One region of the Stenotrophomonas sp. S41 genome, then DNA from elsewhere that is predicted to be linked to it. Evidence: predicted binding sites of a transcription regulator. Region 1 holds the regulator's gene; the other holds the start of a gene.
The links. Region 1 encodes FliA, which starts transcription of late flagellar genes. Its sites were predicted from a motif close to TAAAGTTTNNCNNNCNNNGGCCGATAA; they were not measured.
Positions count from the first base shown of each region.

Region 2: the regulator FliA is predicted to act here: its motif matches at 6,659-6,685, upstream of IAE56_RS17290 (GGDEF domain-containing protein).

Region 1 covers NZ_JACVTV010000017.1:10,240-25,235, reverse strand. The annotation lists gene IAE56_RS05980 (bifunctional diguanylate cyclase/phosphodiesterase) at 1-1,193, shown strand, start outside; gene flhB (flagellar biosynthesis protein FlhB) at 1,343-2,473, shown strand; gene flhA (flagellar biosynthesis protein FlhA) at 2,515-4,572, shown strand; gene flhF (flagellar biosynthesis protein FlhF) at 4,718-6,439, shown strand; gene IAE56_RS05960 (MinD/ParA family protein) at 6,426-7,313, shown strand; gene IAE56_RS05955 (RNA polymerase sigma factor FliA) at 7,310-8,053, shown strand; gene cheY (chemotaxis response regulator CheY) at 8,111-8,503, shown strand; gene IAE56_RS05945 (protein phosphatase CheZ) at 8,503-9,108, shown strand; gene IAE56_RS05940 (chemotaxis protein CheA) at 9,111-10,946, shown strand; gene IAE56_RS05935 (flagellar motor protein) at 11,136-11,876, shown strand; partial or broken gene motD (flagellar motor protein MotD) at 11,878-12,756, shown strand; gene IAE56_RS05925 (ParA family protein) at 12,902-13,684, shown strand; gene IAE56_RS05920 (chemotaxis protein CheW) at 13,681-14,943, shown strand.
Region 2 covers NZ_JACVTV010000103.1:350-14,277, forward strand. The annotation lists gene IAE56_RS17265 (benzoate/H(+) symporter BenE family transporter) at 108-1,298, shown strand; gene IAE56_RS17270 (GYF domain-containing protein) at 1,292-2,053, opposite strand; gene IAE56_RS17275 (lytic murein transglycosylase) at 2,085-4,244, opposite strand; gene egtD (L-histidine N(alpha)-methyltransferase) at 4,332-5,318, opposite strand; gene egtB (ergothioneine biosynthesis protein EgtB) at 5,315-6,586, opposite strand; gene IAE56_RS17290 (GGDEF domain-containing protein) at 6,729-8,033, shown strand; gene IAE56_RS17295 (YchJ family protein) at 8,015-8,407, opposite strand; gene IAE56_RS17300 (sulfite exporter TauE/SafE family protein) at 8,490-9,269, shown strand; gene IAE56_RS17305 (SbcC/MukB-like Walker B domain-containing protein) at 9,572-12,952, opposite strand; gene IAE56_RS17310 (DUF4194 domain-containing protein) at 12,969-13,670, opposite strand; gene IAE56_RS17315 (DUF3375 domain-containing protein) at 13,657-13,928, opposite strand, start outside.

The sequences.
Region 1 (14,996 bases):
ATGATGCCTATGGCCACCAGGCCGGTGATGCGCTGCTGGTGGCGGTGGCCGAACGCACGCGCCAGCTGCTGCGGCCCGACGACCTGCTGGCCCGTCTGGGCGGCGATGAGTTCGTGCTGGTGGTGCGTATCGAACACGACGAGGATCTGCCAACCCTGGCCCGGCGCATCCTGCAGGCGGTGGGCAGCGCGCCGCTGCTGCCCGACAGCGAACTGCAGGTGACCGCCAGCATCGGTGTGGCGATCTGCCCCGACCACGCCGCCAGCGAACGGCAGCTGATGGCCTTCGCAGATGCAGCGATGTACCAGGCCAAGGAATCAGGCCGCAACGCCTTCGTGATGTTCGCCGACTGGATGAACGACAGCGCCGAGCAGCAGTTCCGCCTGCTGGCCGACCTGCGCAAAGCGATCAGCAGCGACCAGCTGTTCCTGCATTTCCAGCCGAAGATCCAGGTGGCCACGCAGAAGGTGGCCGGTGCCGAGGCGCTGATCCGCTGGCGCCATCCCGAGCACGGGTTGATCCCGCCGGACCGCTTCATCCGCCTGGCCGAGCGCAGTGGCGCCATCAACGAAATCGGCCGCTGGGCGCTGGACCAGGCCTGCGCGCAGCTGCGCCGCTGGCACGACGCCGGCCATGAGGGCTGGTCGATGTCGGTCAACCTGTCGCCGGTGCAGTTCGGCTCGCCGCACCTGCTGCAGGACGTGACCGAGGTGCTCGAGCGGCACCGCATCACCCCGCGCCAGCTGGTGCTGGAAATCACCGAAAGCACGGTGATGCGCGATACCGACACCAGCCTGCGCCTGCTGCAGGCGCTGTCGGCGCTGGGCGTGGGCATTTCCATCGATGATTTCGGCACCGGCTATTCCAGCCTGCTGTACCTGAAGCGTCTGCCGGCCACCGAGATCAAGATCGACCACGCCTTCGTCCGCGACCTGGAACACAGCGCCGAGGACGTGGTGATCGTCTCGGCCATCGTGGCCCTGGGCCACGCGCTGGACATGGACATCGTGGCCGAGGGCGTGGAGACCGCTGCCCAGCGGGCCTACCTGGAACGGCTGGGCTGCGATTACCTGCAGGGCTTCCTGCTCGGCCGGCCGGTGGATGCCGCCCGCTTCATGCAGCTGCACGACCTGCCGCGACCACGGGTGGAACTGGCGCAGAGCCCGCCGCCCAACGGCGACGCTCCCTTGTAGCGCCGAACCTGCGCTCGGCTGGGTCTGCCACGTGCGTGAAGGGCAGCCGAGCATGGGCTCGGCTCTACAAGAGCCCGCTGCACCTCCGGTAGCGCCGTCACGGAACGGATCTTGCACGCACCCCGGCAACCCCAGCCGCAGTGCCCGTGATGTCCGAGAACGAAGACGCAGGCGAAAAAACCGAACAACCAACAGAAAAACGCCTGCGTGAAGCCCGTGAACAGGGCAACATCCCGCGTTCGAAGGAACTGGCGACCGTGGCCGTGTTCGGCGCCGGCATCATCGCCATCATGGCCAGCGCCGCCTCGCTGGGGGCCGGCGGCCGGGCCTGGATGCGCGCCGCGCTCAGCCCCGAGCCGGCCCTGTGGCAGAACCCGCAGCTGCTGTTCGGGCACTTCGGCATGCTGTTCCTGCGCCTGATGATGGCCTGCTGGCCGTTGTTGCTGGTCTGCATCCTGGCCAGCTTCCTGGCGCCCGTGGTGATGGGCGGCCTGCGCTGGTCGAACAAGTCGCTGATGCCCGACCCCAGTCGCCTCAGTCCGCTGTCCGGACTGAAGCGCATGTGGGGCGCCGAAGCCGTCGCCGAGCTCATCAAATCACTGCTGCGCATGGGGTTTGTCGGGGCCTCGGCCACGCTGGTGTTCGCCGCCAGCTTCGACAGCCTGCGCGGCCTGCTGAACCAGCCACTGGAATCGGCCGTCGCCCATGGCCTGGGCTTCACCCTGAAGCTGCTGCTGGCCGCCGCCGGGGCGATGCTGGTGCTGGCCGCCATCGATGCCCCGTACCAGCGCTGGAACTGGACGCGCAAGCTGAAGATGACCCGCGAGGAACTGCGCCGGGAAATGAAGGAAAGCGAGGGCAGCCCGGAAGTGAAGGGCCGCATCCGCCACATGCAGCAGCAGCTGGCCAACCGCCGGATGATGGAAGCGGTGCCCACCGCCGACGTGGTGGTGGTCAACCCGACCCACTACGCGGTCGCCCTGAAGTACGAGGGCAGCAGCATGGGAGCCCCCACGGTGGTCGCCCTGGGCGTGGACGAAACCGCCCTGCGCATCCGTGAAGTGGCCGACGGCAACAAGGTTGCGATCGTCTCTGCCCCGCCTTTGGCACGCGCCTTGTATCGGGAGGGGCAACTCGGAAAGGAAATTCCCGTGAGACTGTACTCCGCCGTCGCCCAGGTGCTGTCCTACGTCTACCAGCTGCGCAGCTGGCGGACTGGCCCGATGCCGTCCGTCCCGCATGTGGACGTGGATGAATTCGGCAAGGGAGGCCGCCCGTGAACGCCCAGGCTTCCGGCTTCAACACCCGCCGCGCCCTGGAGATGATCCGCCAGGGCCTTGGCGCGCCGCTGATCGTGCTGGCCCTGCTGGCCATGGTCGTGGTGCCGCTGGCCGCGCCGGTGCTCGACGCACTGTTCACCTTCAACATCGCCATCTCGCTGATGGTGCTGCTGGCGGTGGTCTACGTGAAGCGCCCGCTGGACTTCACGATCTTCCCGATCGTGCTGCTGGTCACCACCATGCTGCGGCTGGCGCTGAACGTGGCCTCGACCCGCGTCATCCTGCTCAACGGCCAGAACGGCCACGACGCGGCCGGCAAGGTCATCGCCGCGTTCGGTGAATTCGTCATCGGCGGCAACTACGCCGTCGGCATCGTGGTCTTCGCGATCCTCACCATCATCAACTTCGTGGTCATCACCAAGGGCGCCGGGCGCGTCTCGGAAGTGACCGCGCGCTTCATCCTCGACGCCATGCCCGGCAAGCAGATGGCCATCGACGCCGATCTGAACGCCGGTTTGCTGACGCGTGAAGAAGCCAAGGCCCGTCGTGAAGAAGTCCGCGAGGAAGCCGACTTCTACGGTGCGATGGACGGTGCCAGCAAGTTCATCCGCGGCGACGCCATCGCCGGCATCCTGATCCTGTTCATCAACATGCTCGGCGGCCTTGCCGTGGGCGTGCTGCAGCATGGCATGCCGTTCGGCGATGCCGCCGCCACCTACACCCTGCTGTCCATCGGTGACGGCCTGGTGGCGCAGCTGCCGGCGCTGCTGATCTCCAGCGCCGTGGCGATGCTGGTCACCCGCGCCTCGCGCTCGCAGGACATGGCGCAGGCCATGACCGGCCAGGTGTTCGGCCAGTACCGCGCCCTGGCCATCACCGCCGGCATCATCGGCCTGGTCGGCCTGGTGCCGGGCATGCCCAACGTCGCTTTCCTGACGCTGGCCGCGATCCTCGGCTTCATCGCCTGGAAGCTGTACCGCAAGAGCCAGGCGCCGGCTGTCGATCCGGCCGCGGCCGCCGCTGAAGCCGGCCCGTTGAATGCCCTCGGCCGCCCGGCCGCCGCCCCCACCGCCGAACTGAGCTGGGACGAGCTGCGCCCGGTCGATCCGCTGGGCCTGGAAGTGGGCTACCGGCTGATCCCGCTGGTGGATGCCAACCAGGGCGGCGAGCTGATGGCGCGCATCAAGGGCGTGCGCCGCAAGCTGACCCAGGACGTGGGCTTCCTGATCCCGTCCGTGCACATCCGCGACAACCTGGAACTGCCGGCCAACGGCTACCGCGTGCTGGTGCATGGCGTGCCGGTGGCCACCGCCGACATCCACCCAGACCGCGAACTGGCGCTGGACCCCGGCAGCGCGCTGGGCCCGCTGGAAGGCATCGCCGGCAAGGACCCCGCGTTCGGCCTGGATGCCACCTGGATCCAGCCGCACCAGCGTGCCCAGGCCGAGACCATGGGCTACACCGTGGTCGACCCGGCCACCGTGGTCGCCACCCATCTGTCGCACCTGATCCGCGAGCACGCGCCGGAACTGCTGGGCCACGAAGAAGTGCAGCACCTGCTGGCCAACCTGGGCAAGAGCGCGCCCAAGCTCGTCGAAGATCTGACGCCGAAGGCCCTGCCGCTGTCGGCGGTGGTGCGCGTGCTGCAGAACCTGCTGGTCGAGCGCATTCCGATCCGCCAGCTGCGCAAGATCGCCGAAGCGCTGGTCGAGCACGCCCCCATGAGCCAGGACCCGGCCACGCTGACCGCTGCCGTGCGCACCGCGCTGGGCCGCTTCATCGTGCAGGAGATCGCCGGAATGTCGGCGGAGCTGCCGGTGTTCACCCTCAACCCGCAATTGGAACGTGTCTTGCAGGAGTCCACGCAGGGCAACGGCGCCGCGCTGGAACCCGGACTCGCAGAGCGACTGCACCAGAGCCTGGCCGAATGTGTCAGCAAGCAGGAAGCGCGAAACGAGCCGGCGGTCGTGCTGGTACCGGGCCCGGTGCGTGCCGCGCTGGCCCGCCTGGTCCGCCACAGCGTTCCGTCGCTGTCGGTCCTGGCCTACAGCGAGGTGCCGGAAGACAAGCGCCTGAAACTGGTCGGAACGATCAGCTGACGCCCGCCTTCCACGCGCCAGAAAACAGACACCACTTTCAAACCGCAATACACGACAGATTCCAAGGGGAACCCGAACCGTGCAGACCACCGACCACCCGCGTTCCTCGACCGCCACTCCGCCGACTTCGTCCCGTGACCACAGCATGAAAATCAAACGATTCGTCGCCGCCGACATGCGCTCGGCCATGAACCTGGTGCGCAAGGAACATGGCCCCGACGCCGTGATCCTGTCCAACCGCCGGATCGAGGAAGGCGTGGAGATCGTCGCCGCCGCCCATTACGACGAGAGCGCCGTGCAGCGTGCACTGGAAGCCTCGCGCCGCGAGATCGCCCCGCCGCCGCCGCCGAAGCCGCGCACCGCCGCCGACGCCGTGATCGCCGCGGTGACCCGCCGCCGCACCGCGACCCCGGCCGCCGAGCCGGTGGCCGCCACCACCTCGGCCGTCGCCGCCCTCGCCCGCGCCGCCGTCGGCGCCACCGGCCGCACCCTGGACAGCGCCGACGAGATCGTGCCGACCCGCGGCAGCACCGGCTTCGCCGCCACCCTGGCCCGCGCCAGCGTCAACGAATCGGCACTGCCGGAGCAGATCTTCGCCCCGTACGCCGACGCCATCGTGGCACCGCCGGCCAGCGCCATCGTGGCACCGCCGGCCAGCGCCGCCGTGGTCGCCGCCGCGCCGATCAACCGCGCCCGCTTCCTGATCGACCCGCCGCTGGAAGACGACGCCGCAGTCCTGCCGCCGCCGCTGCCGCTGCCGGCCCCGGCCGTCGCCGCCCTTCCGGTCGAAGCCGCAGTCGAAGCCGCAGTCGCATCGGCCACCGCCGTGGTCGCCGCCATCGAAGCGCCGGCCGCCGAAATGCCCGCCAACGATATGGCGCCGCTGGCCGACGCCCTGCCGACCCCGGCACCGGCACCGCAGCTGGCCCCGGCCCCGGCACTGACCATGGTCGCTGCCGATGACGGCGAGATCCGCCAGCTGCGCCACGAAGTGGCCGGCATGCGCCAGGTCATCGAGCGCGAGATGAACCGATTCACCGATGAGCGCCTGCGCGGCAGCGCGGTGCGTGCCACCGCCCTGGACCTGATGGACGAGTACGGCTTCGATGCCGGCCTGTCGCGCGACGTGGCCATGCAGATCCCGCTGGAGACCGAGGCCCACCGCGGCCGTGGCCTGATGCTGGGGCTGATCTCGCGCAAGCTGCCGATCGCCCCGGTCGACCCGCTGGAAGAAGGCGGCGTGATCGCCCTGGTCGGCCCGACCGGTGCCGGCAAGACCACCACCATCGCCAAGCTCGCCTCGCGCTTCGCCGAGAAGCATGCCCCGCGTGACGTCGCCCTGGTGACCACCGACACGATGCGCGTCGGCGCCCGCGAGCAGCTGTACGGCTACGGCCGCCAGCTCGGCATCGCCGTCCACGAGGCCAACAGCGGCACCGACCTGGACCAGCTGCTGGAGCGCCTGCAGGACTACAAGCTGGTGCTGATCGACACCGCCGGCCTCGGCCCGCGCGATCGTGCCCTGGCCGCCCAGCTGCAGTGGCTGCGCGCCGCACGCCAGGTGCGCACCCTGCTGGTGCTGCCGGCCAACACCAGCTTCGGCGACATGGACGAGGTCGTCCGCCGCTTCGGCGCGGCGAACCTGCAGGGCCTGGTGCTGAGCAAGCTGGACGAGACCGGCCGCTTCGGCAACGCCCTGTCGGTGGCGGTCGACCACGCCCTGCCGATCACCTGGGTGACCGATGGCCAGGACGTCCCGGAGGACCTGCACCGGGCCAGTGCAGCCAATCTTGTACTTCGCCTTGAAGATTTGCGCCGAGCGGCCGATATGCCCTGCAACCCGGAGTTGAACCATGCCGTCGCGTGAGTACGCCAAGCTGACCAATACCTTCCCGCTGTCGGCCACCCGCAGCGAGCCGCTTGGCCCTGTCCGCACCATCGCGGTGACCGGCGGCAAGGGCGGCGTGGGCAAGACCAACGTGTCGGCCAACCTGGCCGTGGCGCTGGCGGGCATGGGCAAACGCACCCTGCTGCTGGACGCCGACCTGGGCCTGGCCAACATCGACGTCATCCTCGGCCTGAACCCGAAGTTCACCCTGGCCGACCTGGTGGCCGGCCGCTGCAGCCTGGAGGACGTGATCATCGAGGGCCCCAACGGGGTGCTGGTGGTCCCGGCCGCCTCGGGCCGCCGGCACATGGCCGAACTGGCCCCGGCCGAGCATGTCGGCCTGGTCAACGTGTTTTCCGAACTGGAACGCGAGCTGGACATCATGGTGGTGGACACCGCCGCCGGCATCACCGATGGCGTGCTGACCTTCTGCCAGGCCGCGCAGGACACCGTGGTGGTGGTCTGCGATGAGCCGGCCTCGATCACCGACGCCTACGCGCTGATCAAGGTGCTCTCGCGCGAACGTGGCGTGGACCGCATCCAGGTGGTGGCCAACATGGTGCGCGACCCCAACGAGGGCCGCGTGCTGTACGAAAAGCTGACCCGCGTCTGCGAGAAGTTCCTCGCCGATGTCTCGCTGAACTACCTGGGCTGCGTGCCGCAGGATGACTGGCTGCGCCTGTCGGTGCAGCGCCAGCAGCCGGTGGTCAAGGCCTACCCGTCCAGCCCGGCCGCGCTGGCGATCACCGAGATCGCCCGCCGCACCGCCCGCTGGCAGGCGCCGACCGAACCGCGTGGCGGCGTCGAGTTCTTCCTCGAACGCATCCTCAAGCAGCGTGGGGTGACCGTATGAAAGGTGCAGCCCAGTACAAGGAAGTCCAGCGCGCCAGCGCGACCGATGTCATCGCCCAGCATTCCGACCTGGTGCGGCGCATCGCCCACCACCTGGCGGCACGCCTGCCGGCCAGCGTCGAGGTGGACGACCTGATCCAGGCCGGCATGATGGGCCTGATCGAAGCCTCGCGCAGCTATGACGCCGACCAGGGCGCGTCGTTCGAGACCTACGCCTCGATCCGCATCCGCGGCTCGATGATCGACGAGATCCGCCGTGGTGACTGGGTACCGCGCTCGGTGCACCGCCGTGCCCGCGACGCGGCCGCCACCATCCGCCGACTGGAGCAGAGCAGCGGCCGCGCCGCCAGCGCCACCGAGGTGGCCGCGGCGATGGACATGCCCCTGCCCGAGTACCTGCGCCTGATGGAAGACGCCTCGCGTGGCCAGGTGCTGAGCCTGGAATCGCGCATCGAGGACCAGGGCGAGCTGGACACGGTTGCCCAGGGCGGCCCGACCCCGCAGCAGGTGCTGGAGCGCGGCGAGTTCGGCCGCGAGCTGGGCAAGGCCATCGGCCACCTGCCCGAGCGCGAACAGCTGGTGCTCTCGCTCTACTACGAGCAGGAGCTGAACCTGAAGGAGATCGGCGCGGTGCTCGGCGTGAGCGAATCGCGGGTCTGCCAGATCCACGGCCAGGCCGTGCTGCGCCTGCGCGGCCGGCTGAAGGTTTTCGAGGCGGCCGACGCCGGCCTCGAAGAATGAACATGCGCGAGGCGGCTGCCCCCGGCCGCCCGCAGTGAACAACAAAGGAACTCTGCTTTGAACAAGAACATGCGCATCCTGATCGTCGACGACTTCTCGACCATGCGTCGCATCGTCAAGAACCTGCTGGGCGATCTGGGCTTCACCAACACCGCCGAAGCCGAGGACGGGCATGCCGCGCTGTCGTTGCTGCAGAGCCAGCCGTTCGATTTCGTGGTCACCGACTGGAACATGCCGGTGATGACCGGCATCGAGCTGCTCAAGGCGATCCGCGCCGATGCCAAGCTGAAGACGTTGCCGGTGCTGATGGTGACCGCCGAAGCCAAGCGCGAGCAGATCATCGAAGCGGCCCAGAGCGGCGTCAACGGCTACATCATCAAGCCGTTCACCGCGCAGACCCTGGAAGAGAAGCTCGGCAAGATCTTCGAACGCCTGGCAGCGAGCGCCTGATGGACGCCCAGGTCGACAGAAGCGCCCTCGCCCTGCGCCTGCAGGAGGCCCTGGATGCATTGGAGTCGGGTGACGAGACCGCCTGGCGCCAGCGCATCGACAGCCTCGTGGCCGCGCGTACCCAGCCGATGATGAGCGGCCTTTCGCGGCTGGCCCGCGAGCTGGGCCAGGCCCTGGGCGAACTGCCGACCGTGCCCGACGAGGCCGGCGAGCTGGACGATGCCTGCGCACGCCTGGACCACGTGGTGGCGATGACCGAACAGGCCACCCACCGCACCCTGGACCTGGCCGAGGAATGCCGCGCCCTGACCGAACAGCTGCGTGCCGATGGCCTGCAGCCGGGCCAGGATGAGCAGCTTGAGCGCATCCGCCACAACCTGACCGAGATCGCCCTGACCCAGAGCTACCAGGACCTGACCGGGCAGATCATCCGTCGCGTGGTCGGCATCGTCCGCCGCGTGCACGAAGGCTTCGGCGCACTCGGCCTGCCGCCGGAACAGCATCGCACCGACCCGGAACTTGCCGGGCCGGCACTGAAGGGACTGGACCGCCACGCGGTCTCGCAGAACGACGCCGACGACCTGCTGTCGGACCTGGGGCTGTAAGCATGAGCGCGGTTGCCGACGACATCACTGCCGATTTCATCATCGAGGCCCAGGAAATCCTGGATCGCCTGGGCGAACAGCTGGTGTCGCTGGAACAGGCACCGCAGGACAACGACCAGCTCAACGCGGTCTTCCGTGGCTACCACACGCTGAAGGGCGGCGCCGGCTTCCTCGGCATCACCGCCATGGTCGAGCTGTGCCATGCGGCGGAAGAAGCGCTGGGCGCCGCGCGTGCCGGCCAGGCCGTGCTGCAGGCCCATCACTTCGATGCCGCCCAGCAGTCGCTGGACTACCTGCAGTCGATGCTCGACGCGGTGTCGTCCGGCACTGAGCCCGGCTATGCGCCGCCGGAGCTGATCGCCCAGTTCGACGTGCACGGTGGCGCGAGCCCCGCCGTGGGCGCCGCCACGGCGGCCGCACCGGCCGCTGCCGGCGGCGACCTGATCACCGACGACGAGTTCGAGGCGCTGCTCGACCAGCTGCACGGCGGCAATGCCCCGACCGCGGTCGCACCGCCGAAGAAGGCCGACGACGGCCTGATCAGCGAAGACGAATTCGAAGCCCTGCTCGACCAGCTGCATGGCGGTGCCGTGCCCGGCGCCAAGCCGGTGGCTGCGGTACCGGTCGCGGCCCCGCCGGCACCGGCACCTGCGCCGCGTGCGGCGGCCAAGCCGGCGGCGAACAAGCCGGTGGCCGAAGCCGAACACACCGTGCGCGTGGATACCAAGCGCCTGGACGCCATCGTCAACCTGATCGGCGAACTGGTGCTGTCACGGAACCGGCTCAAGACCCTGCGCACCCGCCTGCGCGACGAAGAGCTGGACCGCGCCGTGTCGACGCTGGACATCGCCACCGCGCGCCTGCAGTCGGCGGTCATGCGCACCCGCATGCAGCCGGTCGGCAAGGTGTTCTCGCGCTTCCCGAAGGTGGCCCGCGACGTCGCCCGTTCGCTGCAGAAGGAAGTGGACCTGGAGCTGATCGGCGCCGAGACCGAACTGGACCGCAACCTGGTCGAAGCGCTGGCCGACCCGCTGGTGCACCTGGTGCGCAACGCCATCGACCACGGCGTGGAAATGCCTGACCTGCGTGAAGCGCAGGGCAAGCCGCGGATGGGCCATGTGCGCCTGTCGGCGCAGCAGGAAGGCGACTACGTCAGCATCGAAGTGCAGGATGACGGTGCCGGCATCGATCCGGAAAAGCTGCGCGCCAAGGCACGCGAGAAGGGCCTGATCGATCCGGAAGCCGCCGCCCGCCTGAGCAGCGAGGAATGCCTGCACCTGGTGTTCCTTCCCGGCTTCTCGACCAAGCAGCAGGTCACCGATATTTCCGGCCGCGGCGTCGGCATGGACGTGGTGCAGTCGCGCATCCGCGAACTGAGCGGGCAGATCCAGATCCAGTCCGAACTGGGCCGTGGCAGCCGCTTCCTGATCCGCGTGCCGCTCACCCTGGCCATCCTGCCGACCCTGCTGGTGCAGGCCGGCGAGGATGTCTACGCCCTGCCGCTGGCCCGCGTGATGGAAGTGCTGCACGCGCCGCGCACCTCGCTGGGCTGGTTCGATGGCCGTGCGGTGCTGGACCGCCGCTCGCACACCCTGCCGCTGGTCGACCTGCGCCAGTGGCTGGATGTGACGCCGGCCGCCTCCACCCTGCTGACCATCGTGGTGCTGCAGGCTGGTGAAGCCCGCTTCGGTCTGGTCGTGGACCAGGTGCGCGGCCGCGAGGAAGTGGTGATCAAGCCACTGCCCAAGGCCCTGCGCGGCCTGCGCGGTTACGCCGGTGCAACCTTGATCGGCGATGGTCGAATGGCCCTGATCCTGGACGTGGACGGCCTGCGCTGAAGCCACGCCGGGCCAGGCCCCGCGCGACCCGGTATGGGCCCCCGCGGGGGGGGGGGCGGCGCGCCCCCCCCCCCCCCGGCCGGGGGGGGGGGCCCCCCCCCCCCCCCCGCGACCCGAAAACTGTGACTACCGTCTGTACACGATCTACCGGTGTCTCAAGTCCCATTCACACAAGCCGATACCGGACCCATGGATAGACTCAGCCTCATTGGACTCTTTCTCGCCCTGGCCTCGCTGGTCGGCGGCAGCATCCTGAAGGGCGCCGGCCTGGCTTCGCTGTGGTCGCCTGCCGCTTTCGTGATCGTGATCGTCGGCACCGTGGCGTCGATCCTGCTGCACACCGCGCCTGCGGTGTTCAAGCACGCCTTCAAGATCGTGCGCTGGGTCGTGCGCCCGCCGCACAGCGACCGCCACGAACTGATCAAGCAGATCGTCGAGTGGAGCAACATCGCCCGCCGCCAGGGCCTGCTGGGCCTGGAATCGCAGGTGGAAGCACAGCGCGACCCGTTCCTGCGCAAGGGCCTGCAGCTGCTGGTCGATGGCGTGGAGCCCGAATCGATCCGGCACATGCTGGAAATCGAACTGAGCGGCCAGGAACACCAGGACCAGGCCGCGGCCAAGGTCTTCGAGGCCATGGGCATCTATGCACCGACCCTGGGCATCATCGGCGCCGTGCTGGGCCTGATCGCGGTGATGAAGAACCTGGCCGACCCCAGCAAGCTGGGCCACGGCATCGCCGCCGCGTTCACCGCCACCATCTATGGCATCGCCTCGGCGAACCTGCTGTTCCTGCCCATCGCCGCCAAGCTGAAGGGCGTGATCGCGCACAACACCCGCGACCGCGAAATGGTCATCGAAGGCCTGATCTCGATCGCCCAGGGCGAGAACCCGCGCAACATCGAAACCAACCTCACCGGCTTCCTGCACTGACATGGCCCGCCGCAAGCACCACGAAGAGCACGCCAACCACGAGGCATGGGCCATCCCCTATGCCGACCTGATGACGTTGCTGCTCGCCTTCTTCGTGGTCATGTACGCCATTTCCTCGGTCAACGAGGGCAAGTACCGGATCATGGCCGATGCCCTGACCGATGCCTTCGGCGGTGCGCCGCGCACCATCAACCCGGTGCAGGTGGGCAACAAGCAGGTGCAGGGCGGCGGCTGGGACAGCCCCTCTGTGATCAAGTCGGGCACGAAGATCGGTCCGTCGGCGCCCACGCCCACCCACGATCCCACCCTGCTGCCGGCGATGGCCTCGCAGATGCGCATGCCGGTCTCGGTGCACAACCAGGAACAGATCGCGCGCGCCGAGCGCCAGCTCAACAGCATCGCCGACCGCCTGACCGCCGCGCTGTCGCCGCTGATCGACCGCGGCATGATCAGCGTGCGCCGCACCGAGCTGTGGATCGAAGTCGAGATCAACAGCGACATCCTGTTCCCGACCGGCTCGGCCGCGCTGGACGTGCACGCACGACAGACCCTGGCCAGCCTGGCCGAGGTGCTGCGTGATGTGCCCAACAGCGTGCGCGTGGAAGGCCACACCGACGACGTGCCGATCGCCACCGCGACCTTCCCGTCCAACTGGGAATTGTCGGCCGGTCGCGCCGCCAGCGTGGTGCACCTGTTCGCCGACCAGGGCGTGCAGCCCTCGCGGCTGGCCATGGTCGGCTACGGCCAGTTCCGCCCGCGCGACGCAAATGACAGCGCACAGGGCCGCAACCGCAACCGGCGGGTGATGGTCATCATCCTGGCCGACACCAGCCATGCCGTCGATCCGCTGGGCGATCGCCTGAACGCTGCTGCAGGTGGCGGCAATGCCGCCGCCGGCGCGACCACCGAAGCTGCTGCCGCACCGCGCGGCGCCCCTGTTTCCCCCATCGCACCGGTGCAGTTGCCGGTGCCGGCTGGCAGCCGCGTCGGCGCCGCCGTTCCCCCGGCAATGAAGGAGTAACCCGATGCGCATCTGGGCAGTCGCCAACCAGAAGGGTGGAGTCGGCAAGACCACCACCACCCTCGCCCTCGGTCGCGGCCTGGCCGCACAGGGCCACCGCGTGCTGTTGATCGACCTGGACCCGCACGCCTCGCTCACCCGCGCCTTCGGCGTGCCGGTCGAGCCGGCGCCGGCCGGCGTGCTGGAACTGTTCGGCGCGCCGCCGGCCGAGCTGTCCACGCTGAGCCACCCCAGCAGCATCGGCGGCCTGGACTACGTCTGCGCGCAGGCCTCGCTGGCCACCCTGGAACGGCGCAGCGCCAACCAGCCCGGGCTTGGCCTCGCGCTGCAGAACGCGCTGGCCCGCCACCATGGCCAGCACGACTACATCCTGCTGGACTGCGCGCCGACCCTCGGCCTGCTGATGATCAACGCGCTGGCCGCAGCCGACCGCCTGATCATTCCGACCCAGGCCGAGCCGCTGGCCCTGCACGGCCTGGACGGCATGGTGCGCACTGGCGAGATGGTCGAGCGCTCGCGCCGCCGTCCGCTGCCGATCTCGATCCTGCCGACCCTGTTCGACCGCCGCACCCGCGCCGGCAACGAATCACTGCGCACCATGCAGGACCGCCACGGCACCCGCGTGTGGGAAGACGCGATCCCGATCGACACCCGCATCAGCAATGCCGCCGGCCTGACCCTGCCCAGCGTGGGCGAGGACTACCCGGGCCGCGGCCTGGCGGCCTATCGCCGTGCGCTGAACTGGATCCTCGGCGAAGACGCGCGTGCCCTGGAGCAGGCAGCATGAACACCCCCGGCGTGCTGGACGACTATCTGGACGAGCTGCTGGGCGAGGCCATCGCCGTCGCCGCGCCGCCGGCGCCGGTCGCCGCCGCGCCTGCGCCCGAGCGCGAACCGACCTGGGACGACCTGCCAGCCGAAGTCATCTACGAAACCGGCGACACGGCCGTTGCAACCGCCGTGGACGACGCCCTGCTGGAAGCCGCCTTCGAAGCCGCCGTGGTCGCGGCGCCCGAACGCGAACCCACCTGGGACGACCTGCCGGCCGAGGTCATCTACGAGACCGGCGACACCCCCGGTAGCGCCGGGCCACGCCCGGCGAGCGCAGCGGCACCCGAAACCGCCGCCGTCGTTGCGGCACCCGAACGCGAACCGACCTGGGATGACCTGCCCGCCGAAGTGGTCTACGAGACCGGCGACACCACCGGTAGCGCCGGGGCACTTCCGGCGAGCGCAGCGGCGCCCGAACCCGCCACCGGGCCGGACGCCCCCAAGCCGACCTGGGACGACCTGCCGGACGAAGTGATCTACGAAACCGACAGCGCCGACAGCCATCGCCTGGCGCACACCGACAGCCCTGCCCTGCAGGCCGCCTTCGAGGCCGCCGCCATAGGCGAGGCTGTGCCGCCGCCGGCGCCGGTCGTGCCCGCAGCCCCCATCCCGGCAGCGCCGCGCCCTGCCCCTGCCCCTGCCCCTGCGCCGGTCGCACGCGCCGCCGTCGCACCGCCGCCGCGCGTCGCCCTCGATGCGCCGCCCGGCATCCGCCCCGGCAGCTGGCAGGAACTGCAGGCGCAGGCCCACCAGCCGCCGCATGGCGCCAACCCGCACAACCGCCGCGCCGCCGAACGCACCTCGCGCTGGCTGCGCCTGCGCTGTGGCACCCAGGCCTATGCACTGGAACTGCTGAAGGTGCAGGAAGTGGTGCTGCCCGTACCGCTGCTGCCGCTGCGCGGCACGGCCCCGGCCATGCTCGGCATCATGAACCTGCGTGGCCAGGTGGTGCCGGTGATGGACCTGGGCATCCACCTGGGCGCGGCCACCGCCGAAGACGATGCGCAGACCCGCATCGTGGTGCTGGAAGAGAACGGTGAAACCCTCGGCCTGCGCGTGTCGGCGGTCGAGGACGTGGCCAGCCTCACCGACTCGCAGATCGAGCCGCCCGATACCGCCCGCATCTGCCAGATCTCCAACGAGCTGTTCCGCGGCGTGGCCCGCATCAGCCAGCGACCGATGATCCTGCTCGATGCGACCCGGTTGTTGGCCTGAGTCCCATCCACGCATGGCGTGGACCTACTGGACGCGCCCGCGTGGATATGCGG
Region 2 (13,928 bases), on a different contig from region 1:
GTGCCGTGCATGGCACGCGTGCCGGCATCCCTGCGGCGTTGCCCGCGCGTTGCGCGGTCAACGCCGCAAGCGCTATGTATGTACGGATGCATACAGAAGAGACAACGATGGGCACGCAGGTCAGACAGGTGTGGTGGCGCGATCTTTCGGTACCGGCAATCGTGGCCGGCTTCATCACGGTGCTGGTGGGCTTCGCCAGTTCGGCGGTGATCGTGTTCCAGGCCGCACAGGCCGTCGGCGCCGACCAGGCGCAGATCGCGTCATGGATGTGGGCGCTTGGCCTGGGCATGGGCGTCACCTGTATTGGTCTCTCACTGCGCTACCGCGTGCCCGTGGTCACCGCCTGGTCGACCCCGGGTGCGGCAATGCTGGTGGTGGGTGCCGGTGGCGCCTCGCTGTCCGAGGCCACGGGTGCATTCCTGCTCGCGGCGGTGCTGGGCATGGTCGCCGGCTTCTCGGGCATCTTCGCCCGGCTGATGCAGCGCGTGCCGATGGCGCTGGCGGCGGGCATGCTGGCCGGCGTGCTGCTGCGCTTCGGCCTGGATGTGTTCGTGGCGATGAACACCCAGGTCGTGCTCGCCCTGGCGATGTTCGCCACCTGGCTGGCCGGGCGACGCCTGTTCCCGCGCTATGCGGTGATCGCCACTCTGCTGGTCGGCATCATCATCGCTGCCAGCCGTGGCCTGCTGCATGCGCAGGACCTGCACCTGCAGCTGGCCACCCCGCACTGGGTCACGCCCTCGCTGTCCTGGCAGGCGGTGGCCGGCATCGCCCTGCCCCTGTTCGTGGTCACCATGGCCTCGCAGAACATCCCCGGGGTGGCGGTAATGCGCGCCTCTGGTTACAGCGCGCCCATCTCGCCGGTGATCGGCTGGATCGGCGTGGTCAATACGCTGCTGGCCCCCTTCGGCGCCTATGCACTGAACCTGGCGGCGATCACCGCGGCGATCTGCATGGGCCGCGATGCCCATGAGGACCCCGCGCGCCGCTACACCGCGGCCATGGCCGCCGGTGCCTTCTACATCCTGATCGGCCTGTTCGGGGCGACGGTGGCGGCGCTGTTTGCTGCCTTCCCCAAGGAACTGGTCGCCTGCGTGGCCGGTATCGCCCTGTTCGGCACCATCGGCAACAGCCTGGCCAGCGCCCTGGCCGTGGAACGCGACCGCGAGGCGGCGCTGGTCACCTTCCTGGTCACCGCCTCCGGCGTGTCACTGGCCGGCATCGGCTCGGCGTTCTGGGGCCTGGTGGCCGGTTCGCTGTGCCTGCTGGTGCTGCGCCCACGGCTGCAGGCTCAGTAGGACGCCGGCAGGAACGACAGGCCCACCAGCAGCAGCAGGATCGCAGCAAGGCTGAGCACCAGGCCCAGCCAGCTGACGTCACCACGCCGGGCCAGCTCCTGCTCCAGCGCGGCCGGGTCGCTGCCGACCAGCGCGCGGGCCTGGGCGATCTGGCGCTGGCAGTGCCGCAGGTACCAGTGGTTGGCGAACACACCGGCGGTGACACCCAGCGCCAGGCTTGAGATGGACGAGAAGGCCTCCGGCACGCCGAGCAGGGCTTCGGCGACGCTGCTGACCACCAGCACGGCGATCCACAGCATCGCCACACGGTACATGCGCCGGTACATCATCCACGGCAGACCGAACAGGAACGCGGGCCAGTGCCAGGTGCCGGACGCATGGGGCACGCCCTGGTCCAGCCGCCAGCGCCGCCGGTACAGGGCGAAGTTGCGGCCGACCACTGCGGCGTACAGCGCCATGTCGCCTTCCAGCGGCTGGCTGTCCTGCGCGGGGCCCGCCAGCAGCGTCGGCGCCGTGTCGGGCGCGCGGTAGGGGTCATCGATCCCACGGTCGACGACAACCGCCGGAGCGGCGGCGTCGGCCGTCTGGGGCACCGTCTCGAGTTCGGCCAGCGGGCGCCAGGTCGGCATGCCCTCGCACCAGAGCAGGGTGGCGGCCCCTACCCTGCCCTCGGCCTGCAGCTGCCGCAGACCGGCCAGGTCGACCGGCCCCTCGCGCTGGCTGCTGTTGGCGTAGAACCACTGTGCGTCCTGCATGCATCGCTCCTTGTCTGTAACGGGGCCCCGCTCAGGGCTGGGGCTGGCTGGACAGCACCTGCACCAGCACGTGGCGGCCGCCCGGGGCCACGGTCACGACATCCGGACCGGCGTTTGCAGCCTCCAGGCAGACGTACTCGCGCCAGCCATCGCCGACGTCGGCCATCTTCGCCGCCGCTTCAGCGCCGGGGTTCCAGGCCACCAGCGCGCGGCTGCCTTCGGTACGCAGTTCGATGCGGCGCTTGAGCACCGGGTCGCGCAGCACGTAGCGGCCGCCGGCCGGGCTGTAGATGCGGTCGCTGCGGCCGGGGTCGCGCGGGTCGCGCAGCGACCACGGCCCCTGCTGGCGGCGGGTCTGGGCGTAGTTCTCGTACTTGTCCTGGTAGGTCACCCCATCCACGCCGTCCACTTCCACGCGGGTGGCATCGCCCACGCGGAAGTAGTTGTGCAGGGCCTGGGTGAAGGTGGCCGGTGCGCTGCCGGTGTTCTCGGTGACCAGCTGCTGGCGCAGCTCGCGGCCCACGCGCACGGTCATGGTCAGGCGCAGGCCGAGATCCTGCAGCGCCGGCGGCGCCAGGGTCAGCTCGATGCTGCCATCGTCGAGGCGGCGCGCCTGCTGCAGTTCCCACGGCAGGGTGCGGACGAAGCCGTGCGCCGGCACGTCATTGCCCTGGCCCTGGCGGCCAAAGTACGGCCAGCACACCGGGCTGCCGCCACGGATGGGGGTTGGCAGCTCGGCACGCGTGGGCGAAAGCCACATCACGTCGGGCTGGCCCTTGGGCACGAAGGACAGGAGCTGGCCGCCGAACACACTGATGGCGGCGGTGGCTTCGGGGGTTTCCACCAGCCAGGCATCAAGTCCCTGGAACTGGCCGCTGCTGACACCCTGTATCTGTTGCACGGTGGATCGACTCCGTAAGGCCGGCGACTGCACGGCACTGTAGTTGGCGGGAAGACTGAAACGGGTGGGCGCGGCCGGCGTGCGCGGTTCGGCCTGCAGCGCGCGCAGGATGCGCTGGCCGGGGCGGCCATCGGCGTCGGCCCAGCCCAGGCGGCGCTGCTCGACCTGGATCGCGCGCCGGCTGGCATTGCCGATCATGCCATCGGCACTGCCGATATCGTGGCCACGGGCCAGCAGCAGGGTCTGCAGCTGGCGGCGCTCGTCGCGGCCGAGGCCGGGATCATCGGTGGGCCAGGCGGTCGCCAGGCCGTTGCCGCCGCGCAGGCGATCGGCGAGGGTGGCGATGGCCAGCGCGTAGCTTTCGGCGGCGTTGTAGCTGTAGATCGCATCGTAGTTGCGGAAAACCAGCAACGCCGGGCCCTTGGCACCGGCCGGCAGCAGCAGGGCCGCGCGGGCATCGGCCGGCAGGCCCTGCGGCGCGGGGGCGCTGCCATCCAGGCCGGTGATGCCCAGTGCGCGCCAGTCGGCCAGCGCGCGACGCTGGGTGCGCCCGGCCTGCGCCGTCTTGAAGCCCTCGGGAATGCGTACCTCCATGCCCCACGGCTCGCCGCTGCGCCAACCGGCGCGCTTGAGATAGTTGGCGGTGGAGGCGAGTGCGTCGGGAATGCTGGCCACCAGATCGCGGCGGCCATCGCCATCACCGTCGACGGCAATGCGCGCATAGGTGCTGGGCATGAACTGGGTGTGGCCGAAGGCGCCGGCCCAGGAACCGGTGAGTCCCTGCGCCTGCAGGTCGCCCTGCTCGATCAGCTTGATGAGCGCCAGCAGTTCGCCACGGAAGAAGGGCTGGCGACGGCCGGCACAGGACAGCGTGGCCAGCGACTGCAGCAGCGGACGCTTGCCGAACACGCGGCCATAATCGCTCTCCACGCCCCATACGGCGACGATGGTGGCCGGATCGACGCCGTACTGCGCCGATACCCGCTGCAACAGATCGCGATGCTGCAGCAACATGGCGCGGCCATCGTCCACCCGCGGGCGATCGACCAGGGCGGCCAGGTAATCCCAGATCGGCGTGGTGAATTCCGGCTGCGCATCCAGCAGCGGCAGCACGCTGGGGTCGGGCTGCAGGCCGGCGGTGATGGCAGCGAAGCGATCCGCGGCAATGCCCTGCTTGCCGGCCGTGGCCTGCAGCTGCGTCATGCAGCGGGCGAAGGCCGGATCAGCGGCGGGTGTCGGTGGCGCCGTCAACGGCGCGGCCAGCGCGGCGGCCAGGCCGAGCGTGGTCATCAAGGGCATGGCGTCCTCCGTGTTGCCGGTGCTGGGGCCATGTTAGCGCGGGCAGACGGTCTGGCAGGCGCCAGGCATGGCCCGGCGCTACCGATGCGCAGCGGAGGCGCGCAGCAGGCGCAGGCCGTACGCCGGATCGGACGCATTCCAGTGGGCGATGGTTTCCAGCCCGGCCTGCTGCAGCAGGTGGTTGAAGCTGGCATCGGTGTACTTGTGGCTGTACTCGACCCGGATCGGTTCGCCGGCCTGGAAGTGGAAGGTCTGACCGTCCAGGTGCACGTCCTGCTCGCGCTGGCTGACCAGGTCGGTTTCGATGCGCAGGCGCGCGGTGCTGTAGCGGGCCTGGTGGCGGAAGCCGTCAAGATCGAAATCGCTGCCGACCTCGCGGTTGAGGCGGGCCAGCAGATTGAGGGTGAACGCGGCGGTGATGCCGTCGGCATCGTTGTAGGCGGCCTCGATCAGCGCCGGGTCCTTGTGCAGGTCGATGCCGACCAGCGCCAGGCCGTCACCGCCCATGGTCTGGCGCATCGCGCGCAGCAGGGCGATGGCCTCTTCGCCGGCGAAGTTGCCCAGGGTGGAACCGGGGAAGAACAACAGGCGCCGCGCCGCCTGGCGTTCCGGTTCGGGGACCTGCACCGGGCGGGTGAAGTCGGCGCAGACCGGCAGCATCTCCACCTTCGGCAGCGCCGGGGCGAGGTGGTCGATGCTGGACAGCAGCGCGGCGCGCGAGATCTCGATGGGGGTGTAGGCCACCGGATCGTGCAGGGCGGCCAGCAGCAGCGCGGTCTTGCGGCCGCTGCCACTGCCCAGTTCGACCACGTGGGCATGCGCGCCGACGGCGCTGGCGATTTCCGGCAGCACCCTGTCGAGCAGTGCCAGTTCGGTGCGCGTGGGGTAGTACTCGCGGGTGTGAGTGATCTGCTCGAACAGGCGCGAGCCACGCGCGTCGTAGAAATACTTGGACGGCAGCTGGCGCGCGGCGCACGAAAGGCCGGCCACGGCGTCGGCCATGATCTGCTGGCGGCCGGGGGTGAGGTCGGTCAGCGCCTGCAGCGCGTCCTGCACGGTACTCATGGAAGATCCCTCGCCAGGCGCACGCCGGAGAACTGCCAGCGCGCCGGTGGATTGAAGAAGTTGCGGTAACTGCTGCGGACGTGGCCGCGCGGGGTGGCGCAGCTGCCGCCGCGCAACACCCACTGGCCACACATGAATTTGCCGTTGTATTCGCCCAGGTTGCCGCCGAAGGGCTGGAAGCCGGGGTAGGCGCCATAGGCGCTGGAGGTCCATTCCCAGACATCGCCGAACAGCTGGCGCAGGCCCGTGCCCTGCCCTGCATGGGGATGCAGCTGGTCGTCGTCGGCGAAGTGGCCGCTGGGCGGCTGCGTGGCGGCGACCGCTTCCCATTCGAATTCGGTCGGCAGCCGTGCCTCATGCCAACGCGCGCAGGCGTCGGCTTCGTAATAGCTGAGGTGGCAGACCGGCGCATGTGGATCGAGCGCGCGCCAGCCGCCGAGGGTGTACTCGCGCTGCAGGTCGTCGTGCCAGTACAGCGGGTGCTGCCAGCCCTCGGCCTCGCACAGGGCCCAGCCTTCGCTGAGCCACCAGCGCGGATCGCGGTAGCCGCCGGCATCGACGAAGGCGCGGTACTCGCCGTTGCTGAGCGGGCGCTCGGCGATCGCGTGTGCGGGAACAAGTACGCGGTGCGGCGGCGATTCGTTGTCGTAGGCGAAGGGCGCGTGCTGCGGCCAGCGCGCTGCGCCGACGCTGACGATGCTTTCTTCCCGTGCAACCCAGCCCTGTGCGCTGGCCGCGCTGGTGACCGCCGCGAGGTCTTCGCGATAGGGCGGCTGCAGCGGGTTGCACCACAGCGCGTGCTTGATGTCGGTCAGCAGCAGTTCCTGGTGCTGCTGTTCGTGCTGCAGGCCCAGCTGCAGGTGCTGCAGCGCCTCTTCACCGAGATCGCCATCGGCCAGGCGCGCCAGCACCTGCTCATCGACGTGCCGGCGATAGTCGCGCACCTGCTGCAGCGAGGGCCGCGACAGCAGGCCACGGCGTGGGCGGGCATGGGCCGGGCCGAGGCTCTTGTAGTAACTGTTGAACAGGAAATCCCAGGCCGGATCCCACGGCTGGTGGCCACGTACGCTGGCCAGCACGAAGCGCTCGAAGAACCAGGTGGTGTGGGCCAGGTGCCATTTGGCCGGGCTGGCATCGTCCATGCTCTGCAGCATCGCGTCTTCGGCGCTGAGCGGTGCGGCCAGTTGCTGGCTGCGTCCACGCACGTGGGCGAAGTGGCTGGCGAGTTCACGCTGCGGGGCAGCGACGGCGAGGGTTGCGCTGTCCATGGGCCCAGCTTCGGCTGCCACGGGTGAGCGCGATGTCATCGCGTGGGGTCAGCGCATTCACATCGTGCCCATTCAAGAACCCTGCGCCAACGCCGCTAACGGCAGTGCTGCGGCCGTGTAGTGACCGCGCTGGAATTACCGCTTGTCCGATCATCCGCTCCGCCAGCCTGCGCATTACCTGTTCGTGCTGCCCGCCCTGCTGGTCGCACTGGTGCTGTGGGCCACCCTGGGCAACGAGGATGTGGGCCGCGCCGGCCAGCGCGTGCTGCCCTGGCTGCTGGCCTGCCTGGGCGCGGGGCTGGCGCTGATGTACAACCAGGTGCGCACGCTGTGCCTGCTGCTGCTGGTGGCGGCCGTGTTCACGGTGCTGCACCCGGACCTGGCCCACTACCTGCGGCTGGGCTACGTCAGCCCGCTGACGCCGCTGCGCTTCCATGCGGTATCCACCTGGCTGCCGCTGCTGTTTGCCGTGCATGCGCTGTGGCCCGAGCGTGGCCGGCGCCGCCAGGACCTGCTGCTGCGCGGGATCGGCAGCGGCACCCTGCTGGCGATCTTCATCCTGCTGGCCGCGCAGCAGCCGCAGGGCATGCATGACCTGCTGTCAAACCGGCACTTCGCCTGGATTCCGAGCGACTGGAACGCGCTGGCGCAGCTGCCGGCCCTGCTGTTCCTGGCGGCGACCGCTGCGCTGGGCTGGCAGGCCTGGCGGCGGCCGCGCCCCCTGCACACCGCGATGCTGCTGGCGCTGCTGTGCCTGTGGTGGATGCTGCCGCGCATCTTCCTGCAGCCGGCGCTGCTGCCGGCGCTGAGCGTGGCCGCACTGCTGCTGATGCTGGGCGCCACCCTGCAGGAATCCTTCCACATGGCGTTCCGCGATGAGCTGACCGGACTGCCGGGGCGGCGCGCCTTCAACGAAACCCTGCAGCGTGCCGCGGGCACCTACAGCATCGCGATGGTGGACGTGGACCACTTCAAGAAGTTCAACGACACCCACGGCCACGACACCGGCGATGACGTGCTGAAGCTGGTGGCCTCGCGGCTGGCGCGGGTGGGCGATGGCGGCCGCGCGTTCCGCTATGGCGGCGAGGAGTTCGCGGTGGTGTTCCTGGACCGCGCGGCACCGGCCTGCGTGGATGCGGTGGAAGCGCTGCGGCAGAGCATCGAGGACAGCCGCATGCAACTGCGTGACCGCAGCACGCGCAGCCGTGACGACGCGGCCGGGCAGCAGCAGCGCGGCCGCGGCGGCAGCGGCCAGGTGGTGCAGGTGACGGTGAGTATCGGCCTGGCCGACAGCCGCATCGATGCGCGCCCGGCCGGGGTGGTCAAGGCCGCCGACCAGGCGCTGTATGCGGCCAAGGAAGAAGGCCGCAACCGGGTCTGCGCGCACGGCGGCCAGCGCGTGCTGGCGGTGCGCGGCGGCGCCGAGGCTCAGACCGCGTCGAGGTAGTACCAGCGGCCGTCGATGCGCAGGAAGCGGCTGTGCTCGGTCATCCGCACCGCGCTGCCACCGCCGATGCGGTAGCGGGCGGTGAAGCGCACTTCGGCGCTGTCGGGGCCGGTGACGGTGTGATCGTTCACGGTCAGGCCCAGCCACTGGGTGCGCTGGCCTGGTGCCTCGTCCAGCGAAAGTTCGGCCGGGCGCGTATCCGGGTGCCAGGTCTGGCGCAGGTAGTCGGCCAGCTGCCGTACGTAGGCGCTGTAGCGCGAACGCATCAGGCGCTCGGCATCCGGGGCGGCCTCGCCAGCGTGGTAACGGCCGCAGCAGGCGGCGTAGTCGGCGGGCAGGCCGCAGGGACAGGGATCGGCGGGTGTGCGGGTCATGCCGGTATTGTCGCGCGGGACGCGGCCAGCATCCATCGGCGATAGGCGTATGCTGTCGCCCCCCATCCAAGTGTCGATCGCCGTGCTGGAACTGGTTCCCCCTGAGTTGTGGTGGTTGGTGGTGATTGCCTTCATCGCCGGCCTGGTCGATGCGGCGGTGGGCGGCGGCGGGCTGGTGCAGCTGCCGGGCCTGTTCACGGTGCTGCCGCAGCAGACGCCGGCGATGCTGTTCGGCACCAACAAGTTCAGTTCGATGTTCGGCACCGGCGCGGCCGCCTGGCGCTATGCGCGCAACGTGCGCTTCCCGTGGAAACCGGTGCTGTTCGCCGCCGGCACTGCCTTCATCTTCTCCTTCGCTGGTGCCACCGCGGTCAGCCTGCTGCCCAAGGAGGCGGTGCGCCCGCTGGTTCTGGTGCTGCTGGTGGCGATGCTGGGCTACACGCTGTGGAAGAAGGATTTCGGTGCACTGCACCGGCCGCAGGAGATCGGTCGCCGCGAGCTGGCGATCGCCCTGGCCATCGGCGCGGCGATCGGCTTCTACGACGGCTTCTTCGGGCCGGGAACCGGCAGCTTCCTGATCTTCCTGTTCGTACGCTTCTTCGGCCTGGATTTCCTGCGCGCCTCGGCGGCGTCGAAGGTAGTGAACCTGGCGACGAACGTGGCGGCGATCTCGTTCTTCATCCCCACCGGCAACATCCTGTGGCTGTTCGCGCTGCCGATGGCGGCGGCCAACATCTTCGGCTCGGTGGTGGGCACGCGGCTGGCGCTGAAGGGCGGCACGCCGTTCATCCGCAAGCTGTTCGTGGGGCTGGTGGTGGTGCTGATCGCGCGGATGGCGTGGGATACGTTCCGCGGGGCGTGATCCACCGCGTCGCTGGCGCCTCACTCCTATGTGGGCGATCGGATGAGGGCGCATGGCAGGACACGCCGTGAACCCATCCATGGGGGCTCGTGAGCGCCATCCATGGCGCTCGCGGTCCTGCCATGCGCCCTCACCCAACCGCTGCCCGGCCTCTGCGCGAGCGCGGAAGCTGGGAGCAAGAGCAGAGCGGCTTCTGGTAGGTGCCAACCTTGGTTGGCACGCTGTTGCTGGTCGCGCAGAGCAGCCGAGCATGGCTCGGCTCTACAGGGGATTGCTGGTCGCGGCAGTGCCGGCCGAGGCGGTCAGGCCTCGGCTTCTTCCGGTTCGTTGGCCTGCTGGCGGCTGCGCTCGGGCAGCTTCAGGCGCTTGCCTTCTTCGTCGTACTCGATGAGCAGGACGCCCGAATCGTGGCGGCCGCTGATCTCGACGAAGCAGGCGCCGCCGATGAACGGCTCCAGCGTCATCACCGACTTCAGCGGGGTGGCGACCACCATCTGGAAGCCGAAGTTGTCGAAGATGTTCATCGCCAGCGCGGTGAACTCGTTGTCGGCCTTGTCGAAGGCTTCGTCGAGCACGACGGCGGCATAGCTGGGCAGCTGGCTGTCGGCGCCACCGAGCTGGTAGCGCAGCGCCGCGGCCAGGCAGGTGGTGGCCAGCTTCTGCCGCTGGCCACCGGACTTGCCGGCGCCGCTGCGGTAGATCTCGACCTGCTGGCGCGTTTCCGCATCCAGCTCCACGCCGATGAACTCGACGTGCATGCGCACGTCCAGCACCAGCTCGCGCCAGCGCTTGTCCTCGCCTTCCTGCGAACCGAGGCGGTTGACCAGCTGGCGCAGCACGGTGAACTGCGATTCGGCCAGCTCGCGCTGTTCGGTCTGCTGCTGCGACAACACCTCGCGCAGCTGCAGGTGGAACTCACCCACTTCCGGCAGGCGGCGGTCGCTCAGCTCGATGGTCAGCAGGGTGCCGCGGTTGAACGGCACCTGTTCCAGGCTGGCGTTGACCTCGTCCAGGCGCTGGCCGATCGACTTGCGGGCCTCGGCACTGTGGCGCTGCAGGGCCAGCAGGTTGTTCTTGCTCTGGTTCTGCAGCAGGTCGAAGAAGCGCTCTTCATGCTGCGGCAGGCCATCGCGTTCCAGGCGTTCCAGGCGGGCGAGGAAATCCTCGGCCGAGGCCACCGATACGGTGAAGTCGCCCGATTCTTCCGGCCACTGCTGGATGAAGCGGCGGAAGCAGCCCAGCAGCAGGTTCTCGACACGATTGACGTCCTGCTGCGAGGACGACAGCTGTTCGTTCAGCGCGTTACTGACCTGGCGCATGTGCGCTTCCAGCGTTTCCAGGCTGAGCGGCCCCTGCTCCTGCAGGCGCTCGGCCAGGCCCGCTTCCTGGTCTTCGGCCAGCGCCGGCAGCACCAGGGCGCGGCTCTGCTGGCGGGCACGGTCCAGGCGGTCGCGTTCGCGCACCAGCTGGCCGCGCTCGACGCGGGTGTCTTCATAGGTCCGGCGGGCCTGCTCGATATCGGCGCGCACGGCGTCGATCTGCTTGGCCAGGCGGGCCAGGTCGGCGTTGCCTTCGCGCAGGTCGCGCAGGGTGGCTTCGATATCGGCCAGGCGCTGCTGCGGCGCGACCACGTCGATCTCGTTCCACTGGATGCCGATCAGTTCGTGGCAGGCCAGGCGGCGTTCGTTGTCGCGGTCACGCTGGCCGCGCAGGCTGGCGATATCGGTATCGCAGCTGGCGATGCGCTTGGCCAGTTCCTGCGCTTCGCGCTCGAACACGACGAGCTTGTCGCGGTTGTTGAAGCCGAGGATCCAGCGGCGACGGTCGTTCACCGCGCTGCGGTCATCCTTCTCGAAGCGGTCGCCCGGATGCTTGACCTGGCCTTCGCGGGTGATGCCGCGGTCGACGTTGCGCAGCTGCTTGGCATCGACGCATTCGTAGTCGAAGCGCTTGCCCAGCTCGCGGCGCAGCCAGCCTTCGAAGGCGTGGTCACGCAGTTCCAGCTTGTGCAGCAGCGAACGCGCGGACGGTTCGCGGGCGAACGCATCGTCGTTGCGGCGCACGCGGTAGTAGGTGAAACGCATGCCGAGGTGGGTGCGGTTCACCCAGTCGGCCACTTCGTTGTAGTGCTTGTCGTCCACCAGCAGCGACTGCGCGAAGCCGCCCAGCACGCGCTCGATGGCGCCCTGCCAGTTCTGCTCCTCGGTGCGGACCTGGATCAGTTCGCCGACGAAGGGCAGCGAGGCTTCGGAAATGCCGGTTTCCTCGGCCAGGCGTGCGCGCAGCTTCTGCATCGGTGCGGGAATGCTGGACGGCGTGCGCTGCATCGCTTCCAGTTCGCCACGCACTTCGCCGAAGCGACGTTCGTCATCGCGCTTGCCGCCCAGCCGTTCGCTGATCGCATCGTCCAGCGCCGCCGAAGCACGCTGGCGGTCCTGCAGTTCGTTCTGTGCGCGCTCGACCAGTTCGGAGAACCCGTGCGCGTCTTCCGGCAGTTCGGCCTGCAGGTGGCGCGCGGCCTCGCGGGCCTGCGCCTGCTTGGCCAGGCGGCGGTCGCGCTCGGCTTCGGCGCGGCCCTGCTCGCGTTCCAGTTCCTCGATGCGCTCACCGCCCTGCTGGCGGCGCTGCAGTTCCAGCTCGGCCAGGCGCTCGGTGTGGTTGTCCAGCGCCGCACGGCGCTGGGCTTCTTCGCCCAGCAGGCCGCGGTCGCGCACGTCCATCTCGCGCAGGCGCGCTTCGATCAGCAGCTGGCGGCGGCTTTCGCGGAAGCTGTCGATGCCCAGCTTGAGGGTCTCGTCATCGCCGCGCTGGCGATGCATGTGCTTCAGTTCGGTGTAGTGCGCGCGCGCCGGCAGCAGGGTTTCCACCTGGCGGCGCGCGGTGACCACCGCCTGGTGCGCACCGTCGAGTTCGGCGAAATCACTGACCAGGCGCTCGGCGGCATCGAAGGTGCGCGGCGTGTCCAGCATGAAGTCGCGCAGGAAGACGTTGAGGTCGCCCAGGTTCTTCGCCGACTGCGTCTTGTGCAGCAGGCGCAGCGCCATCTCGTTGTCGATGCCCAGCAGGTGGCGGAAGCGCTCGGCGTAGCCGGAGAACGTATCGAAGTGGTGGATGTCGGCCAGCTTCTGCTTCAGCTTGCGCAGGTCCAGGTCGAAGCCACCGAGGTCCTTGGCGATATCGAACGGGCGCTCGGCGATCATGTAGTGCTTGCGCACGTCGCCGGCCGAAGTGCCGTTGCCGGAGATCCACAGCAGTCGCACCAGGCACACCACGCGGCCATCGCCGGCGCGGTATTCCAGCACCAGTGCGGTCCAGGTCGCGCCCTTGCGCAGGTACTGGGTGGCGATTTCGCCGGTGCCGCTGTCCTGCTGGTCGGCCCACGCGCCACGCACGTAGGAGACCAGGTTGCGGTCGCGGCCACTGCGCTCGGCTTCACGCGCGGCGGCGTTGAAGTCGACGATGGCTGGCGGCGTCAGCAGCGCGGACATCGCATCGAGCAGGGTCGACTTGCCCGAGCCGGAACGGCCGACGAACAGGAAGCCGCGCTCGGCGATCGGCACTTCGGTCAGGCCGTTGAAGGTGCCCCAGTTGTGCACCTGCAGGCGGCGCATGCGGAACTGCTGCAGGCGCGGGTCCGGCAGGCCTTCATTGAACAGGGCGGGAGTGTGCTTGGAAATGGCCATGCGGTGCTCGGGTCTCTCAGGCTTCTGCAGCCGGGGTTTCGCGCAGCTGGCGGTACACCGCCGAAAGCTGGGACACGTCTTCGGCGGAAAACATCAGCTTCAGCGCCGGCGAGACTTCGTGGCGGTCTTCCTGGCCGCCGAGGCGGGTCAGGATGTGGTTGTCCTTCATCTTCTGCACGGCCGAGGCGACGCGGCGGTTGAAGCCGGCGCGGTCGGTGGACAGGTTCTTCTCGTAGATCGCCAGCGCTTCGGCCATCTCGGCATCGGCGACGACGGCGCGGTTGCCGCGCGCATCGGCCTCGGCCAGCTGCTGGCGCAGGTACAGCAGCAGCACCGAATCGATGAAGGTCAGCGGCGAGGTGCGCAGCAGCACCGGCGCGTCGACGTCTTCGGTATCGGCCTGGCGGGTGAACGCCACGCCGCTGTCACGGTCCAGCACCAGTTCCAGGAACAGGTCGGCCAGTGCCGAGCGGATCGCGGCTTCGCTGCGGATCAGCGCCGGCCACAGCTTGGCGTGGCGCAGCTGGTCGATGCTGGGGCCGATCAGCAGCTGGCACAGCGCGCGGCGCGCATCCAGCGGCAGGCGGCCGGTATCGCCCATGTAATAGACGTCGTTGCCACGACGCGGCTGTGCGGCAACCGGTGCCGGTTCGGCCTCGTAGGCGTCTTCGACCAGGTCGGGCGCCGCTGCTTCGATGGGATCTTCATGCCAGCTCATGGCGTCTCTCCTGGGTGAACCAAACCAGCGGAATACGTGCGCGGCGCACCTGGCCGTCGCCGCCGCGCCATTGCGCAAGCTCCTGCTCGCCGGCGACCACGTTGCCGAAGCGCGTGCCCAGCGACAGATAGCCGATGACGCTGCCCAGGCCCTGCGGCGCTTCGCGCTGGGCCAAGGCTTCGGCGATGCTCAGGCGCGGCTGTGCGTCCAGCAGTTCGTGCAGGTCGCGGCGCAGGGTACGGAAGTCGATTTCCGACG